DNA from 4 places in the Ottowia sp. VDI28 genome. Region 3 is predicted to be linked to each of the others. Evidence: predicted binding sites of a transcription regulator. Region 3 holds the regulator's gene; each other region holds the start of a gene.

Region 1 (4,210 bases), 1.6 Mb from region 3:
GAGGTGTATTTCGACTCGCTGACCATGTTCGTGTTTTTCCTGCTGACCGGGCGCTGGTTGGAGCTGCGCCTGCGCGACCGCACCGCTGGTGCGCTGGAGGCGTTGATGCACCGCCTGCCTGAGAGTGTGGAGCGGCTGTCCGCCGATGGCTCGTGGGAGCGCGTGGCGGCACGGCGGGTGCGGGTGGGTGACGTGGTCCGTGTGCTGCCGGGCGAGGTGTTCCCGGCTGATGGGGTCGTGCTGCGCGGCGGCACCATGGCCGACGAAGCCTTGCTCACGGGAGAGTCCACGCCGCTGGCCCGAGGCGTGGGTGCGCAGGTGATCGCGGGCAGCCACAACCTGACCGCGGCGGTTGAGGTGCAGGTGACGCAGGTCGGAGCCGATACCCGCTACGCACAGATCGTCGCGCTGATGGAGCAGGCGTCCAGCAGCAAGCCGCGTATTGCTCAACTGGCCGATCGGCTGGCCAAGCCATTCCTGATATTCGTGCTGTTGGCTGCCGGCCTGGCGTGCGCCTGGTGGTGGCCTAGCGATCCAGGCCATGCGCTGATGATCGCGGTCTCGATTCTGGTGGTGACATGTCCCTGCGCGCTGTCGCTGGCCACGCCAGCCGCCATGCTGGCCAGCGCCGGCAGCCTGGCCCGAAGCGGCGTGCTGGTGCGCCGGCTGGAGGCGCTGGAAGTGTTGGCCGGCGTCGATACCGTGGTGTTCGACAAGACGGGCACCCTTACGCGTGACGCCTTCGTGCTGGAACACGTTCGGCTGCGCGAAGGCGTGACGCGCGAGCGGGCGCTGGCTCTTGGGGCTGCGCTGGCCCGGGGCAGCTTGCATCCTGTTTCGCGGGCTCTGGTGGCCGAGGCCGAGCAGGCCGGGTTGGTGCCGGAGGGTTGGCGGATCAGCGAGCAAGAAGAGTTGGCCGGGCAGGGTGTATGTGCGCTCGTGTCCGCGGCGGATGCGGCGCCGCAGCACGTGAAGTTGGGCTCTGCCTTGTTCTGTGGCGCCCCTGCAACTATGAATGAAGGCTTGGCCTCTCATTTGAGTGATGAAAGCGGGTGGCTTGCCAGCTTTGAGTGGCAGGAAGATCTGCAGCCTGATGCCAGGCAGGCCGTGGCGGCCTTGCTGGCGCAGGGGGTTGGCGTGCGGCTCCTCTCGGGTGATCGGCCGGAAGCCGCTGCGCGCCTGGGGAAACTGGCGGGTATCGAAGATACCCGCGGCGGCTGTACGCCCGCCGACAAGCTGGCTGCCATGCAACTGGCGCAGCAAGGCGGTGCAACGGTTGCCATGGTAGGGGATGGCTTGAATGATGGCCCGGTCCTGGCAGGGGCGCATATTTCATTTGCTTTCGGGCGTTCGGTGCCGCTGGCCCGGGCGCAGTCTGATTTCGTGGTGCTGGGTGAGCGGCTCTGCCTGATTCCGGCCGCCGTGGGCCGTGCCCGCCACACGATGCGGATCGTGCGGCAGAATCTGGCTTGGGCGGCAGCCTACAACGCGATCGGTGTGCCATTGGCCATCGCCGGCTGGATGCCCCCTTGGTTGGCTGGCCTCGGCATGGCGGCGAGCTCGCTTCTCGTGGTGCTCAATGCACTGCGCCTGTCGTCAGCCATGTCGGCAGAGACACCGGCTGCCATGCCGGTTCCAGAGGAGAACTGATGGACATTCTCTATTTGCTGATACCGCTTTCCGTGGTGTTGGTTTTTTTCATCCTCGGCGCCTTGTGGTGGGCCATCTATCGTGGCCAATTTGACGATATCGAGCGCGAGGGCGAGCGCATCTTCGAGCATGACTGACGCCATGCCGGACAAGTGGCTTCACCGCATCGCTCCTTATCCGGCATTGACTTGATTCACATCAAGTGAAAACATGGGCCACTCGCGGACACTGTTCATGATTCTCAGGAAAACGCCGGGTTGCCCCCGGTTTTCTTGACCCCCGGAGGGGGGCGGGTCAAGCAAGGCTTGACCCTGGGGGCATTTAACAGGAAGAGGTCGAAATGACATTCGCCAATAAGCAAGCCACGGTCTACAACGACAAAGTGGTCAGACAGTTAACCATCATGACGGTGGTGTGGGGCGTGATTGGCATGCTGGTGGGGGTGATCATTGCCGCCCAACTGGCCTGGCCCGAGCTGAATCTGGGCATCCCGTGGCTCAGTTACGGCCGGCTCAGGCCGCTTCATACCAATGCGGTGATCTTCGCCTTTGGCGGCAGCGGCCTGATGGCCACGTCCTACTACGTGGTGCAGCGCACCTGCCAGGTGCGGCTGTTCTCCGACAAGCTGGCTGCCTTTACTTTCTGGGGGTGGCAACTGGTCATCGTGCTGGCCGTCATTACCTTGCCGCTCGGCTATACCAGCAGCAAGGAATACGCCGAACTCGAGTGGCCCATCGACATCCTGATCGCTGTCGTGTGGGTGGCCTATGCGGTGGTGTTCTTCGGTACCGTGGGCACGCGCAAGGTCAAGCACATCTACGTGGCCAACTGGTTCTATGGCGGCTTCATCCTGGCCATCGCGCTGCTGCACATCGTCAACAGCGCCGCGTTGCCGGTGGGCTTCATGAAATCCTATTCCGCCTATGCCGGCGTGCAGGACGCCATGGTGCAGTGGTGGTACGGCCACAACGCCGTGGGCTTCTTCCTGACCGCGGGCTTCCTGGGCATGATGTACTACTACATCCCCAAGCAGGCGGGCCGCCCGGTGTACAGCTACCGGCTGTCCATCGTGCACTTCTGGGCGCTCATCTTCACCTACATGTGGGCCGGCCCGCACCACCTGCACTACACCGCGCTGCCTGACTGGGCACAGAGCGTAGGCATGGTGTTCTCGCTGATCCTGCTGGCGCCCAGCTGGGGCGGCATGATCAACGGCATCATGACGCTCTCGGGCGCCTGGCACAAGCTCCGCGAGGATCCGATCCTGCGTTTCCTGATCGTGGCGCTGTCGTTCTACGGCATGTCCACCTTCGAGGGCCCGATGATGTCGATCAAGACCGTCAACGCCCTCAGCCACTACACCGACTGGACTGTCGGCCACGTGCACTCCGGCGCGCTCGGCTGGGTGGGCCTGATCACCATGGGTTCGCTCTACTACATGATCCCGCGCCTGTTCGGCCGCACCCAGATGTACAGCACCAAGGCGATCGAGGCGCACTTCTGGATCGCCACCATCGGCATCGTGGTCTACATCGCCGCCATGTGGATTGCCGGCGTGATGCAGGGCCTGATGTGGCGCGCGGTCAACGCCGACGGCACGCTCACCTACACCTTCGTGGAGTCCGTGAAAGCGACCTACCCGTTCTATGTGCTGCGCCTGCTGGGCGGCCTACTCTACCTGGGCGGCATGGTGATCATGTTGTGGAACACGATCAAGACGGCAACTGCCGGGCGCGCCGTACCGGTGCCGATCCCGACTGCTGCTGCGCACGCCTGAATTGGAAGGAATACACATGGCTCAAGAAAAAATCTCCGGCCACGCCAAGATCGAGACCAACAACTTTCTCATGATCGTGCTGATCCTGATCGTGGTCTCCATCGGCGGCCTCGTCGAAATCGTGCCGCTGTTCTTCCAGAAATCGACCACGCAGCCCATTGAAGGCCTGAAGCCCTACACGGCCCTGCAAGTGGTGGGGCGGGATGTCTACATCCGCGAAGGCTGCGCCAACTGCCATTCACAGATGATCCGCCCCTTCCGCGCCGAAGCACTGCGCTATGGCCCCTACTCGGTGGCGGGCGAGTTTGTCTACGACAACCCCCACCTGTGGGGCAGCAAGCGCACCGGCCCGGATCTGGCGCGCGTAGGCGGACGCTACAGCGATGACTGGCATCGTGCCCACTTGCACAACCCGCGCGATGTGGTGCCTGAATCGAACATGCCGGCTTACCCCTGGCTTGAGAAGAATGCCGCTGATGCGGACTCGATCCAGACCCATATGAAGGGGCTGCGCGCACTGGGTGCGCCCTATACGGACGAGGAAATCGCCAAAGCACCAGCGGAGCTCAAGGGCAAGACCGAACTCGACGCCGTGATCGCCTATCTGCAAGGCATGGGCATCCACCGTAAATGATTTTTCGAGAGACCCATCATGGACATCAACAGTCTGCGCAGCATCGTGACGGTCGTGGCGCTGGTCGTTTTCATCGGCATCGTGGCCTGGGCCTGGTCGAGCAAGAACAAGGCGCGCTTCGACGAGGCGGCGAACCTGCCCTTCGAGCA
Region 2 (4,210 bases), 2.9 Mb from region 3:
ATAAAGCGGCGTGAAGGCGACCCAGAAGCCGACCAACCAGCACCAGAAAGAACGGCGCCCCCATTTGTCATCCAGCTTGTAGCCGAACGCCTTGGGAAACCAGTACGTAATGCCGGCAAACGCGCCATACACCACGCCGCCGATGATGACGTTGTGGAAGTGAGCAATCAGGAACAGGCTGTTGTGCAGCACGAAGTCGGCGGGCGGCACAGCCAGCAGCACCCCCGTCAAGCCGCCAATGGCGAAGGTAGGCAACGCGCCCATCACCCACAGCATGGGCACTTCGAAGCGGATGCGGCCGCGGTACATGGTGAACAGCCAGTTGAAGATCTTGGCACCGGTCGGGATCGAGATGATCATCGTGGTGATCCCGAAGAACGAGTTGACACTCGCCCCCGACCCCATGGTGAAGAAGTGGTGCAGCCACACCAGGTACGACAGGATCGTGATACAGACGGTGGCATACACCATGGAGGCGTAGCCGAACAGGCGCTTGCGGCTGAAAGTCGCCACGATTTCCGAGAAGATGCCGAAGCAGGGCAGGATCAGGATGTAGACCTCGGGGTGACCCCAGATCCAGATCAGGTTCACGTACAGCATGGGGTTGCCGCCCAGCGTGTTGGTGAAGAAGTTGGTGCCGACATAGCGGTCCAGGGACATCAGCACCAGCGCGGCGGTCAGGATCGGGAACGAGGCCACGATCAGTGCGTTGGTGCACAGTGCCGTCCACGTGAACACCGGCATCTTCATCAGGTTCATGCCGGGCGCGCGCATCTTGATGATGGTGACGATCAGGTTGATCCCCGACAAGGTCGTGCCCACCCCCGCGATCTGCAACGCCCATATGTAGTAGTCAAGCCCCACCCCGGGGTTCTGCGCCCCCAGGTTGGAAAGGGCCAGCCAGCCCGAAGTGGAGAACTCGCCCAGGAACAGCGACACCATCACGAGAACGGCGCCGGCAGTGGTCATCCAGAAGCTGAAGTTGTTCAGGAAAGGAAAGGCCACATCACGGGCACCGATCTGCAGCGGCACGAGGTAGTTCATCAGGCCCGTGACCAGCGGCATGGCCACGAAGAAGATCATGATGACGCCGTGTGCCGTGAAGATCTGGTCGTAGTGGTGCGGCGGCAAATAGCCCAGGTTGTCGCCAAATGCCATGGCCTGCTGCAGACGCATCATGAGGGCGTCGGAGAAGCCGCGCAGCAGCATGACCACGCCCAGCACCATGTACATGATGCCGATCTTCTTGTGATCGATGCTGCAGAACCAATCGCGCCACAACGGCCCCCAGAGGCGGTAGCGCGTCAGAAGCCCGAGCAGGACGACGCCGCCCAGCACGCAAGCCAGGAAAGTCCAGAGCACGATGGGCTCGTGGGCCATGGGGATCGAATCCCAGGTGATACGACCCAGCAGCCAGTGGGCCGGCACGGAAGTGTGTTCAACAGACATGAAGGGTTACTCGAAAATGGGCGTATCGGTGGTGCAGATGTCCTGCTCGGCCAGCTTGTCCGGCGCAAGTCCGCTGTGATGGGCGTGATTGCGCCGGGCGTCGCGGGCCATCATTTCATCCATGCACATCTGGCCGTCTTCCACGCAAAGATTCATGATGCGCTGGTACAGCCCGGCCTCCACGGAGGCGAACCGCTGCACGGGATCGCGTGACGAGGGTTTGGCCAACGCCAGATAGGCGTCGCGCGTCAGCACCTTGCCGTCTGCCTTGGCGCGGTCCACCCACTGCGCGAAATCTTCGTCACTCAGCCCGTGGAACTTGAAGGTCATACCGGAGAAGCCTTCGCCGCTGTAGTGCGAGGACATCCCTCTGTAAGTGCCAGCCTTGTTGATCACCGCGTTCAGCTCGGTCTGCATGCCGGGCATGGTGTAGATCATGCCGGCCAGATCGGGCACGTAGAAAGCGTTCATGGTGGAGCTGGAAGTCAGCTTGAAGTGGATGGGCCGGTTCACCGGCGCTGCCAGCTCGTTCACCGTGGCGATGCCCTGCTCAGGCAGCAGGAATAGCCACTTCCAATCCAGCGATATCACCTCGACCTCCAGCGGCTTGACGTTTTCCGGCAACGCCTTGGTCGCGGAAATGCGGTCCAGCGGGCGGTAGGGGTCGAGCTTGTGTGTGGTGATCCAGGTCAGCGCCCCCAGGGCGATGATGATCACCAGCGGAGCTGCCCATATCAGCAACTCCAGGCGGGTGGAGTGGTCCCAGTCGGGTGCGTAGTCGTCCTGCGCATGCTTGGCGCCCTGGCGATAGCGCCAGGCAAACAGAAAAATGAAGAAAATGACCGGCACGACGATCAGCAGCATCAGGATCGTGGCAATGACGATCAATTGCCCTTTCTGGGCAGCGATGTCTCCGGAAGGATTGAGCACAACCAGATCGCTGCAACCGGCCAGCAAGCTGGTAAGAACAACGAGGACTGATGCGCGGCGCAGGTTCGAGGTGAGCATACGAAGCGAAGTGGAGTAACCGTGCCCCTGGGGGATACGGCAGCACATATGAAATGTGCGTACAGTTGTCAGCCTCGAAATTTATCGTTCCTTAGGAGAAAAGCACATTGGACGTTTTGTCCTATGTCAAGAACCCAACGGCTGTCGCATACTCCATGCATGGGCTTAGAACGTGTATACGTTCTTGGAGCGCGGTTTGAGCGCTCCCCTGCGGTGAAACCACTCCCTTCAATGCCATGACCGGTATCCACACGACTCACTCTCACGCACTTCCGTCTGCCGCGCCGCATCTTGCCGAATCCGGCAGCCACGATGTCGCGCCTGGCGATATCGCGGTGGGGGTTGTGATTGGCCGCGCCTCCGAATACTTTGACTTCTTCGTCTACGGCATCGCCTCCGCGCTGGTGTTCCCGACGGTGTTCTTCCCGGGCGAAAGCGCATTGAACGGCACGCTGTATGCCTTTACCATCTTCGCGTTGGCCTTCGTGGCCCGCCCCTTCGGCACCGTGCTCTCCATGATGGTGCAGCGGCGCTGGGGCCGCAGCACCAAACTCACGCTGGCGATGTTCCTGCTGGGCACCTGTACTGCCGGCATCGCTTTCCTGCCCGGCTATGAAGCGCTGGGCCCGACGGCCATCTTCCTGCTCGCCCTCTTTCGCATCGGCCAGGGCATGGCGCTTGGTGGTTCCTGGGACGGCCTGCCTTCGCTGTTGGCCATGAACGCCCCCGCCGAACGGCGGGGCTGGTATGCCATGCTGGGCCAGCTCGGCGCGCCCCTCGGTTTCGTGCTGGCAAGTGCGCTGTTCGCGTATCTCTACGTCAGTCTCCCGCTGGATGAATTCCTGGCCTGGGGCTGGCGTTACCCGTTCTTCGTGGCTTTCGCCATCAACGTCGTCGCTCTGTTCGCACGGCTGCGGCTGGTGGTCACCCGCGAATACGAGCACCTGCTCGAAAAAAGCGAACTCGAGCCAGTACCCATCGGCGAGCTGGTAGCCAACCAGGGTGGCAACATCATCATCGGCGCTTTTGCCGCGCTGGCCAGCTACGCGCTGTTCCACCTGGTGACCGTGTTTCCCCTGTCCTGGATCCTGCTGTATGCGCAACAGCCCATCCCTTCCTTCCTGGGCGTGCAGATCGTGGGCGGCGTGCTGTGCGCGGGCGCCATCGTGGCTTCCGGCTGGCTGGCCGACCGCTACGGCCGGCGCAATACCCTGGGCGCGCTCGCGCTGATGATCGCCGTCTTCAGCGGCTTCGCCCCTACCTTGATCGGCAGTGGAACCGTCGGCCAGAACATCTTCATCCTGGTGGGCTTCGTGCTGCTGGGCCTCTCCTATGGTCAAGCATCGGGAACCGTCACGTCCAACTTCTCATCACGGTACCGCTACACCGGCGCGGCCCTGACCAATGATTTCGCCTGGCTGATCGGCGCCGCCTTCGCCCCCGTGGTGGCACTGGGATTGTCTGCCCATTTCGGGCTGGCTTACCTGGGTGTGTACTTGCTCTCCGGCGCTGTCTGCACGCTGGGTGCGCTGCTGCTCAACCGCAAGCTGGAAACCGAGAGAGATTGAAAAACAAGCGTCGATTTGAAATGCTTCCTTTGCAAGGGATGCATTCAGTTTATCCTCGGCGATCCATCGTCACACTGCAGCACTGACGGAGCACTTGAATGCCCGTCTCAGTTGAAGGAGCGCATGTGCCTTGCGCGTTGGTGATTCAGCCGCGGTGCAATTGCTTGGCACCCATACGTCATATC
Region 3 (4,210 bases):
CTACTACCTGCGCGTCATCAAGGTTATGTACTTTGATGAGCCGGTGAGCGCATCGCCTATTACGGCACCCGCCGACATGCGTGCCTTGCTGTCGATCAATGGTGCTTTGGTGCTGGTGCTTGGTATCGTTCCGGGCGCATTGATGACGTTGTGCGCCAAGGCCATCGTGCAAATGCTGGGAACGTAAGGCAGCCTCGCTGTCTCTCAACAGGATGTCCCAGAGCTTTGCCATTTGGCTATTGATCCTGCTGGCTTTTGTGGCTGCCAATCTGCCGTTTCTGAACCAGCGCCTGCTGTCTGTCTATCCGCTCCGTGGCGGCAAGTCGCTGGCTTGGCGCTTGGCTGAACTGGTATTTTGGTACTTCGTTATCGGCGGCATTGGTCTGGGGTTGGAGCAGAGCGCCGGCCAGATTTCGCCGCAGGGGTGGCAGTTTTACGCCATCACGGGAGCGCTGTTTCTGACTTTGGCGTTCCCGGGCTTTGTCTACCGCTACCTGCTTCGGCGGGGCCGGTAATCCTGCAAATCCTGCCAGACCGTGCAAATGGAATGGCAGCAGAATGCACCTGCCAGCATCGCTTCCAGGATAATCCCTCCATGAGCTCCGATCCCCATCTGCAAGAAACCCGCGTCAGTAGCGAAGAAGTGCTGCGTGGCGGCTTCCTGCAGGTTTTGCGGGACACGGTGCGCCTTCCCGATGGCGCGCAAACCTACCGCGAATACATTGTTCATCCGGGCGCGGTGATGATCATTCCGCTGATCGAAGCCGAGGACGGGAGCGTGCGCGTGTTGATGGAGCGCCAATACCGCTATCCGGTGGGGAATGTCATGATCGAGTTTCCCGCCGGCAAACTCGATGCAGGTGAAGCGCCGCTGGTATGTGCCCAGCGCGAGTTGCGGGAAGAGACCGGTTACACCGCTCGCCAATGGGCGCGTGCAGGGAGATTACATCCGGGTATTTCATATTCCACCGAGTTCATCGAAATCTGGTTTGCCCGCGGCCTCTCAGAGGGCAAGTCCCAGTTGGATGAGGGGGAGTTCCTGGAAGTTTTCAGCGCCACGCCGCAAGAAATTCTTGACTGGTGCCGCAACGGCCAGATCACGGATGGCAAGACCCTGACCGGCGCGCTGTGGCTGCAAAACGTCCTGGCTGGCGCCTGGACGCTCGAATGGCGGGAAGCTTAAGTCATGAAGGTATTGGATCTTCAGTGCCATCACGGACACGTTTTCGAGGGCTGGTTCGCTTCGGAAGACGATTTTCAGCAGCAGGTATCCAGTCAGTTACTGACGTGCCCCATGTGCGGCGATACCTCGGTGAGCAAGCTACCTAGCGCCCCGCGTTTGAACCTGGGCGCTTCCGGGGCGCCTGTGACCGCTGAACCCTCCCAAGCCTCGCCGGGTGGGGCAGGAGCGTCTGAACCGGTGGCTGCACTGCCGCCAGCTTCACTGCAGGCCGCCTGGATGCAGATGGTGCGCCGCGTGATGGCCAACACCGAAGACGTGGGCGAGCGCTTCGCGGAAGAAGCTCGCAAGATTCACTATGGGGAGTCGGACGAGCGGGGTATCCGAGGCCAAGCTACTCCAGAGGAAACCGAAGCCTTGCTGGATGAGGGCATTGCAGTCGTGCCGCTGCCCGTGCCTCCGGGATTCAAGGATACGTTGCAGTAAAGCCGGCTGACGAGACTAGAGGCCTATTGCGGCGGCGTTTTGCGACGGCCTACCGCCTGGCCTATTGCGGCGTGATCACTTCTCGCAGCGCCTGGGTGTTCAGAATACGCACATGCCGCTGCTTGACTTCCACCAGGCCGTCTTCGGCAAACTTGGAAAAAGCCCGGCTCACGGTTTCCAGCTTGAGGCCCAGGTAGCTCCCAATTTCCTCGCGGGTCATGCGGAGAATCAGTTCCGACTGCGAAAAGCCTCGTGCGTGTAGCCGCTGCACCAGATTCAGCAGAAAGGTGGCCAGGCGCTCTTCGGCCCGCATGCTGCCAAGCAGCAGCATCACACCGTGTTCGCGCACGATTTCGCGGCTCATGATCTTGTGCACATGGCTCTGCAGCGCTGGCACTTCGCGCGAGAGCTCTTCGATGCGGTCGAACGGCATCACGCAGACTTCAGCATCTTCCAGCGCAATGGCATCGCAGGTATGGTGATCGTCCACGATGCCATCGAGGCCGATGATCTCGCCGGCCATTTGAAAACCTGTGACCTGATCGCGGCCGTCTTCGGAAGCAATGCAGGTTTTGAAGAAGCCCGTGCGTATGGCGTAGAGCGCTGAAAAGGGTTCTCCATTGGAGAACAGGGAGGCGCCCCGCCGGATTTTGCGCCGAGTGGCTACGAGTTCGTCCAACCTGTCGAGATCACTGCCCGACAAGTCCATGGGCATGCACAACTCACGCAGGTTGCAGTTGGAGCAGGCTACTTTGATGGCTTGAGGAGTCATTGTGGTGTCGGCGTGCGCACTAGGGCGAACTAGGGCGAGATGGTGGGCGAAGTGGTCGGCGAGGTAGTAAAGCGATGACTCATTGTAGGCTGCCCAGCGAATTGATCCACCGCAAACCTTGCGGCAATGGCCTCCATCTCTTGATCGGGATCAAGGAAATTTCATCTTTCCTGCGCGACCATCGACTCTGCTATCGAGGATATCTCCTGAATGACTACTGTGACCCCAGAATTGCTCCAGCGTTTCGATGTGCCTGGCCCGCGCTACACATCCTACCCCACGGCGGACCGGTTCGTGGAGGCGTTTGGCCAGGCTGACTATGTGCAGGCCCTGGAGCAGCGGCGCCATGGCCCCGCGGCCATGACGCTGCCGCTTTCGCTCTATGTGCATATTCCGTTCTGTGAGTCGCTTTGTTATTACTGCGCCTGCAACAAGATCATTACCAGGCACCATGAGCGCAGCGCGCCTTATCTGAGTTATTTGAGCCGCGAAGTCGATCTGCACGTGCAGCGCATCGGCCACGGGGTCAACGTGAGCCAGTTGCATCTGGGCGGCGGCACGCCTACGTTCTTCAATGACGGCGAGCTGGGCGGGCTGATGGGCATGCTGCGGCAGAATTTCAATCTAGTGCCCGGGGGGAGTACTCGATCGAGATCGATCCCCGGACCATTGACGAGGAGCGCCTTCGCACCCTGGCGCGCCTGGGCTTCAACCGCTTGTCCTTCGGAGTGCAGGATTTTGATCCAGACGTGCAGAAGGCGGTGCACCGCATCCAGCCCGCGGAGCAAGTGTTTTCCCTGGTGGCGGCGGCCAGGCGTATCGGCTTTGAGTCGATCAACGTCGATCTGATCTACGGCTTGCCCAAGCAAACCCCCGAATCTTTCGATCGCACGCTGGCGCAAGTGGCCGAATTGCGGCCTGATCGCATCGCTCTTTACGGGTACGCTCACCTGCCGGAGCGCTTCAAACCTCAGCGGCGCATCATTGCGATCGATCTGCCGGGGGCCGGCAACAAAGTGGCGATGCTGGCACGCGCACTCGCCGCGTTCGAGGCGGCAGGGTATATCTATGTGGGCATGGACCACTTCGCGTTGCCGAACGATTCCCTGGCTGTCGCCAAGCGGCAGGGCCGGTTGCATCGGAATTTCCAGGGCTATAGCACTCAGCCTGACTGCGACCTGATCGGCCTGGGCGTATCAGCCATCGGCAAAATAGGCGCGGTCTACAGCCAGAACGCCAAGACACTGGAAGAGTATCAGGACGCGCTCGACCATGGGTTGCTGCCTGTGGCCCGGGGTCTAGCTGTCTCACGAGACGATCTGGTCCGGCGTTCGATCATCATGGCACTGATGTGCCAGGGACGCTTGCACTTCGAGGCTATCGAGATCGCGCACCTCATCGATTTCAAGCGCACCTTTGCCGCTGAGCTGGAAGTGCTGCGCGGCATGCAGGCGCAGGGGCTGGTAGAGTTGTCTGATTCCGGTATTGAGGTGACCCCCATGGGGTGGTTCTTCGTGCGGGGTGTGGCGATGGTGTTCGACAAATACCTGCAAGCCGATCGCACGCGGGCGCGTTTTTCGAAGATCATCTGACGAGCTCGTAGATACGTTTTAAACAGGTTCCGAGGAGTAGCACCCGGAATGTCGTCATTCATATGCTGACGTCACTTGCGCTCACAGCTTTCGGCATGGGACTGGCCGGCGGTCCGCATTGCATTGCCATGTGCGGGGCCGCTTGCGCCGGTATCGGCCAAACCGCCGGAGCGCGCAGCA
Region 4 (4,210 bases), 2.8 Mb from region 3:
CGCACAGCACGAGTGCGCCAAACACGACGCTGCGGCTCTGGCTCAAGTCCCAGCCCAGGACTTGCAGCCAAGCCTGGGCGTCCAGCAGCAAGGCGGCGATTCCTAAGCCCTGCAGCAGCGGCAGCCACAGCGCATGCAGTGCAAACGGTGAATCCGTCAGCGGCCGTGGCGGGCGCTCCATGATGTCGGCTGCCTCGGGTTCGGCCTCGAACACAATGGAGCAGGCGGGGTCGATCAGCAGTTCCAGCAGCACGATATGCACCGGCAACAGCAGGGCGGGCCAGTGAAGCAAGGTGGGCACCAGCGCCAGCGCGACGATCGGCATGTGCACAGCGAACACGAAGCGCGTGGCCTTGCGCACGTTGTCGTCGATGCGCCGGCCCTGGCGGATGGCGGCGACGATGTGCGCGAAGCTGTCCTTGAGCAGCACCAGCGCCGCCGCCTCGCGTGCCACGTCAGTGCCGCGCTCGCCCATGGCGATGCCCACGTCGGCGGCCTTGAGCGCGGAGGCGTCGTTCACACCGTCGCCCGTCATGGCCACCACCTGCCCGTCGGCGCGCAGCAGTTGCACCAGGCGCAGCTTGTGCGCGGGCTTGAGGCGCGCGCACAGGTCCACGCGGCGCAGGCGCTCGCGCAGCGTGGCATCGTCCAGGGTTTGCAGTTCGTCGCCGGTCAGCACCTCGGGGCGTTCGGACAGGCCCACCTGCCGCGCGATGGCGCGCGCCGTGGCCGGGTGGTCGCCCGTCATCATCACCACGCGCACACCAGCGGCGCGGCATTCGGCCAGGGCTTCAGGCACTTCGGGGCGTGGCGGGTCGGCCAGCGCCAGCAGGCCCAGAAATTCAAAGTCGAAATCGTGCTGGCTGGCGGGCCAGCCCTGTGCCTGGCCGGGCGCCCCCGCCCAATGCCCTCGCGCCACGCCCAGCACGCGCAGGCCGTCTTCGGCCAGGGCCTCGACCTGGGCCCGGATGGCGGCGCGGCGCCCCTCGTCCAGGTGGCACAGGTCGGCCACGGCCTCGGGCGCGCCCTTGGTGGCCAGCAGGTGCCGCTCGGGCGCGGTGCTGGCGTACACGCGCGTCATGGCCAGGATCTCGCCCGAAAGGGCGTACTCGAACACCGGCTCGCGCCCGTCGTGCACATGCTCCGTACCCTGCAGCCAGCCGTGGCCGAACTGCTGGATGGCCTTTTCCATGGGATCGAACGGGTCACCCGGGGTGGCCAGCATGGCCCATTCCACCAGCGGGTGGAAATCCTCGGGCAGCTCGCCGGCCCCTTCGGCGCGCCAGTGCCGCGCAGGCGTTGCCAGCCCGGCCACAGCCATGCGGTTCTGGGTCAGCGTGCCGGTCTTGTCCACTGCCAGCACGGTAATGGCGCCCAAGGTTTCGACGGCGGTGATGCGCCGCGTAAGCACCTGCAGACGCGCGATGCGCCAGGCGCCCAGCGCCAGGAACACGGTGAGGATGACCGGAATCTCCTCGGGCAGCAGTGCCATGGCCAGGGCGATGCCCGACAGCAGGCTGTCGAGCAGCGGGCGGCCGTTCCACCACCAGCCCAGCAGGACCTGGGCAGCGGCCAGAACGAGCGCCAGCGTGCCCAGCGCACGGACCAGACGGCGCGAACGCTGCTGCAGTGGCGACGGCGGCGGCGTAGTCGTGGCCAGATCGGCGCCAATGCGGCCCACGGCCGTATGGCCCGCCGTGGCGTGCACCCGGGCCAGGCCCACGCCACGCGTGACCACCGTACTGGCGTACAGGAGTCCGCCGCTACCGTCGCCGGGCGGCTGCACAGGCAGCTTGGCCACGGGCACGGACTCACCAGTTAGCAGAGACTCGTCCACCTCCAGTTGGCCGTCCAGCAATTGAGCATCGGCGGCGATACGGTCGCCCTCGTGCAGCACGAGCAGGTCGCCGCACACCACGTCACGCCCGGCGATGCGCTGTTCTGTCCCGTCGCGCACGACCAGCGCGCGCGGCGCCGACAGATCCCGCAGCGACTCCAGTGCGCGCTGCGTGCGGCGCTCCTGCACCAGCGTGATGCCGATCACCACGAAGACGAAGCTGAGCAGAAACAGGGCCTCGCCCTTGTCACCCAGCGCCAGGTAAATGCCGCCCGCAGCCAACAGCATCAGAAACATGGGCTCCGTGAGCACCTCGCGCACAATGGCGGCCGTGGATTTGGGTGTGCTGCCCGGCAATTGGTTCGGGCCGTCGCGCGCCAGACGTTCAGCGGCCTCGGTGCCGCTCAAACCGGGTCGATCCTGAATGGCGGCTGGGAGTTTGTCTGTCATAGGTCAGGGCCGGATTTGCACTGTCTCGGCATGGCTTGCAGCTCATGCTACCTACGATACCGACCCACTGGCGGGTATCTCGGAGAAAATTGATTTAAAGCAAATCACCTCCCCCGGTGCAGGCCCAAGATCATCGGGAGAGTTCTGCGGCCCCATTTTCGAGTGGACGCCGACATGCCCACCGAGATCATGCTGGCCCCAACTGGGCATTAGTGGCATTCCCTCTTTCTGATGTCACGCAACGACCCCAGATATTCCAGACCTCCTGGGTTATCCAACAGAGAAAGAAATCCATGTTTTCATTGACCAGCCTGGGCGGAGCCGGCACCGTCACCGGCTCCAAGCACCTGCTCACCTGTGGCGACACACGCATCCTCATCGACTGTGGCCTGTTCCAGGGGCTGAAGAATCTGCGAGAACTCAACTGGCAACGTCTGCCGGTGTCACCGGGTGACATTGATGCGGTGGTCTTGACCCATGCCCACCTCGACCATTGTGGCTACCTGCCTCGGCTGATTCTGGACGGGTTTCGGGGAAAGATCTTCTGCACGCGGGCCACAAGGGACGTGGCTGAGTTGATCCTTCTCGATAGTGCCTGGCTCCAAGAGAAAGACGCTGACTTCGCTAACCGCAAAGGCTTTTCCAAACACAAGCCGGCCTTGCCGCTGTACACCGTGCCCGACGTCGAACGTGCGCTCAAGCACTTCCAGCCGGTCGCGACCCACAGCGAGGTCGAACTGCCCGGCGGGGCCAGGCTCGTGTTGCGCCGCGCGGGTCACATCCTGGGCGCCACTACCGCGCAGATCGACGTCGGCGGCCGGCGAATTGTCTTCTCGGGAGACTTGGGCCGTTACGGCGACCGCGTCATGCACGATCCCGAAGCGGTGCCATCAGCCGACTATGTCGTGATTGAATCCACCTACGGCGATCGCCGCCATGACCGGTCGGACGCGGTCAAGGCGCTGGGTAACGTGATCGCCCGCACGGTGCAACGCGGCGGTACGATTGTGGTGCCCGCGTTCGCCGTCGGCCGTGCCCAGTCCTTGATCCATGATCTGTGGCTGCTGCGCCAGCAAGGTGGCCTGCGCAATGTCCCTGTGTACCTGGACAGTCCGATGGCTACCAACGCGACCGAATTGCTGTACCGGTACAAGGGCGAGCACAAGCTCGCGGAGAGCGACTTCGAGCAGGCCTGCGCAGCTGTCACCTATGTGCGTGACGTCGAAGAGTCCAAGGCATTGTCGTCCAATCGGTACCCCAAGGTCATTCTCTCGGCCAGCGGCATGGCGACCGGTGGCCGCGTGCTGCACCACATTGCCGCCTTCGCGCCGGATCACCGCAACACCTTGCTCTTCTCTGGCTTCCAGGCTGCGGGCACCCGGGGACGCAAGCTGCTCCAAGGCGCACGCGAGGTGAAAATGTTTGGTCAGTGGATTCCCGTCAACGCCGAAGTTGCCGAGCTGCCAATGCTGTCCGCGCATGCGGACAGCGACGAACTGCTGCAATGGCTGTCGGGCTTTGCTCAAGCGCCCAAGCGGGTCTTCATCGTGCATGGCGAACCCGAGGCCTCTGAGGGCTTGCGTGAGCGCGTCCTGCGCGAACTCGGCTGGCAGGCCACCGTGCCGCTGCAAGGCCAGGAGTTCGAGTTGTGAGCGCGCGACTGACCGGTGGTTGCAAGGTGGCACCGTTCCCATCGATACGCTGCATGATGCGCGCACAAGGTGCGGCATCCTTGAGCCAGCTTTGCCGTCGGCGCGGTTCTGCCACTCGGCGTCGTGATGCTGGCACCGAGGCCATCCTTGCTCTCATGGACGGTTGTCACCGCCATTTTCTTTCTGGCGCTGCCGGGCATCCTGGCCGCGAGAATAGGCGGCGCTTCCCTAGCCAAGAGGGCAGCTCGGGTAACGCTGTGGGGCACCTTGG

What was found. Region 3 encodes FNR, which switches genes on or off when oxygen is low (the NO sensors DNR and NnrR bind a similar motif). Its sites were predicted from a motif close to TTGATNNNNATCAA; they were not measured.
Region 1: the regulator FNR is predicted to act here: its motif matches at 1,839-1,852, upstream of ccoN (cytochrome-c oxidase, cbb3-type subunit I).
Region 2: the regulator FNR is predicted to act here: its motif matches at 2,574-2,587, upstream of cyoA (ubiquinol oxidase subunit II).
Region 4: the regulator FNR is predicted to act here: its motif matches at 2,377-2,390, upstream of WJU18_RS27005 (cation-translocating P-type ATPase).

What each region holds. Positions count from the first base shown of each region.
Region 1 covers NZ_CP149820.1:4,572,837-4,577,046, reverse strand. The annotation lists gene WJU18_RS21795 (heavy metal translocating P-type ATPase) at 1-1,650, shown strand, start outside; gene ccoS (cbb3-type cytochrome oxidase assembly protein CcoS) at 1,650-1,787, shown strand; gene ccoN (cytochrome-c oxidase, cbb3-type subunit I) at 1,991-3,427, shown strand; gene ccoO (cytochrome-c oxidase, cbb3-type subunit II) at 3,444-4,061, shown strand; gene WJU18_RS21775 (cbb3-type cytochrome oxidase subunit 3) at 4,080-4,210, shown strand, end outside.
Region 2 covers NZ_CP149820.1:5,809,906-5,814,115, forward strand. The annotation lists gene cyoB (cytochrome o ubiquinol oxidase subunit I) at 1-1,449, opposite strand, end outside; gene cyoA (ubiquinol oxidase subunit II) at 1,456-2,457, opposite strand; gene WJU18_RS27555 (MFS transporter) at 2,694-4,025, shown strand; gene WJU18_RS27560 (cysteine hydrolase family protein) at 4,095-4,210, opposite strand, start outside.
Region 3 covers NZ_CP149820.1:2,925,826-2,930,035, forward strand. The annotation lists gene nuoN (NADH-quinone oxidoreductase subunit NuoN) at 1-187, shown strand, start outside; gene WJU18_RS13980 (DUF2818 family protein) at 213-515, shown strand; gene WJU18_RS13985 (NUDIX domain-containing protein) at 596-1,183, shown strand; gene WJU18_RS13990 (DUF1178 family protein) at 1,187-1,666, shown strand; gene fnr (fumarate/nitrate reduction transcriptional regulator Fnr) at 1,728-2,438, opposite strand; partial or broken gene hemN (oxygen-independent coproporphyrinogen III oxidase) at 2,649-4,030, shown strand; gene WJU18_RS14005 (sulfite exporter TauE/SafE family protein) at 4,093-4,210, shown strand, end outside.
Region 4 covers NZ_CP149820.1:5,692,905-5,697,114, reverse strand. The annotation lists gene WJU18_RS27005 (cation-translocating P-type ATPase) at 1-2,287, opposite strand, end outside; gene WJU18_RS27000 (MBL fold metallo-hydrolase RNA specificity domain-containing protein) at 2,581-3,939, shown strand; partial or broken gene WJU18_RS26995 (VIT1/CCC1 transporter family protein) at 4,036-4,210, shown strand, end outside.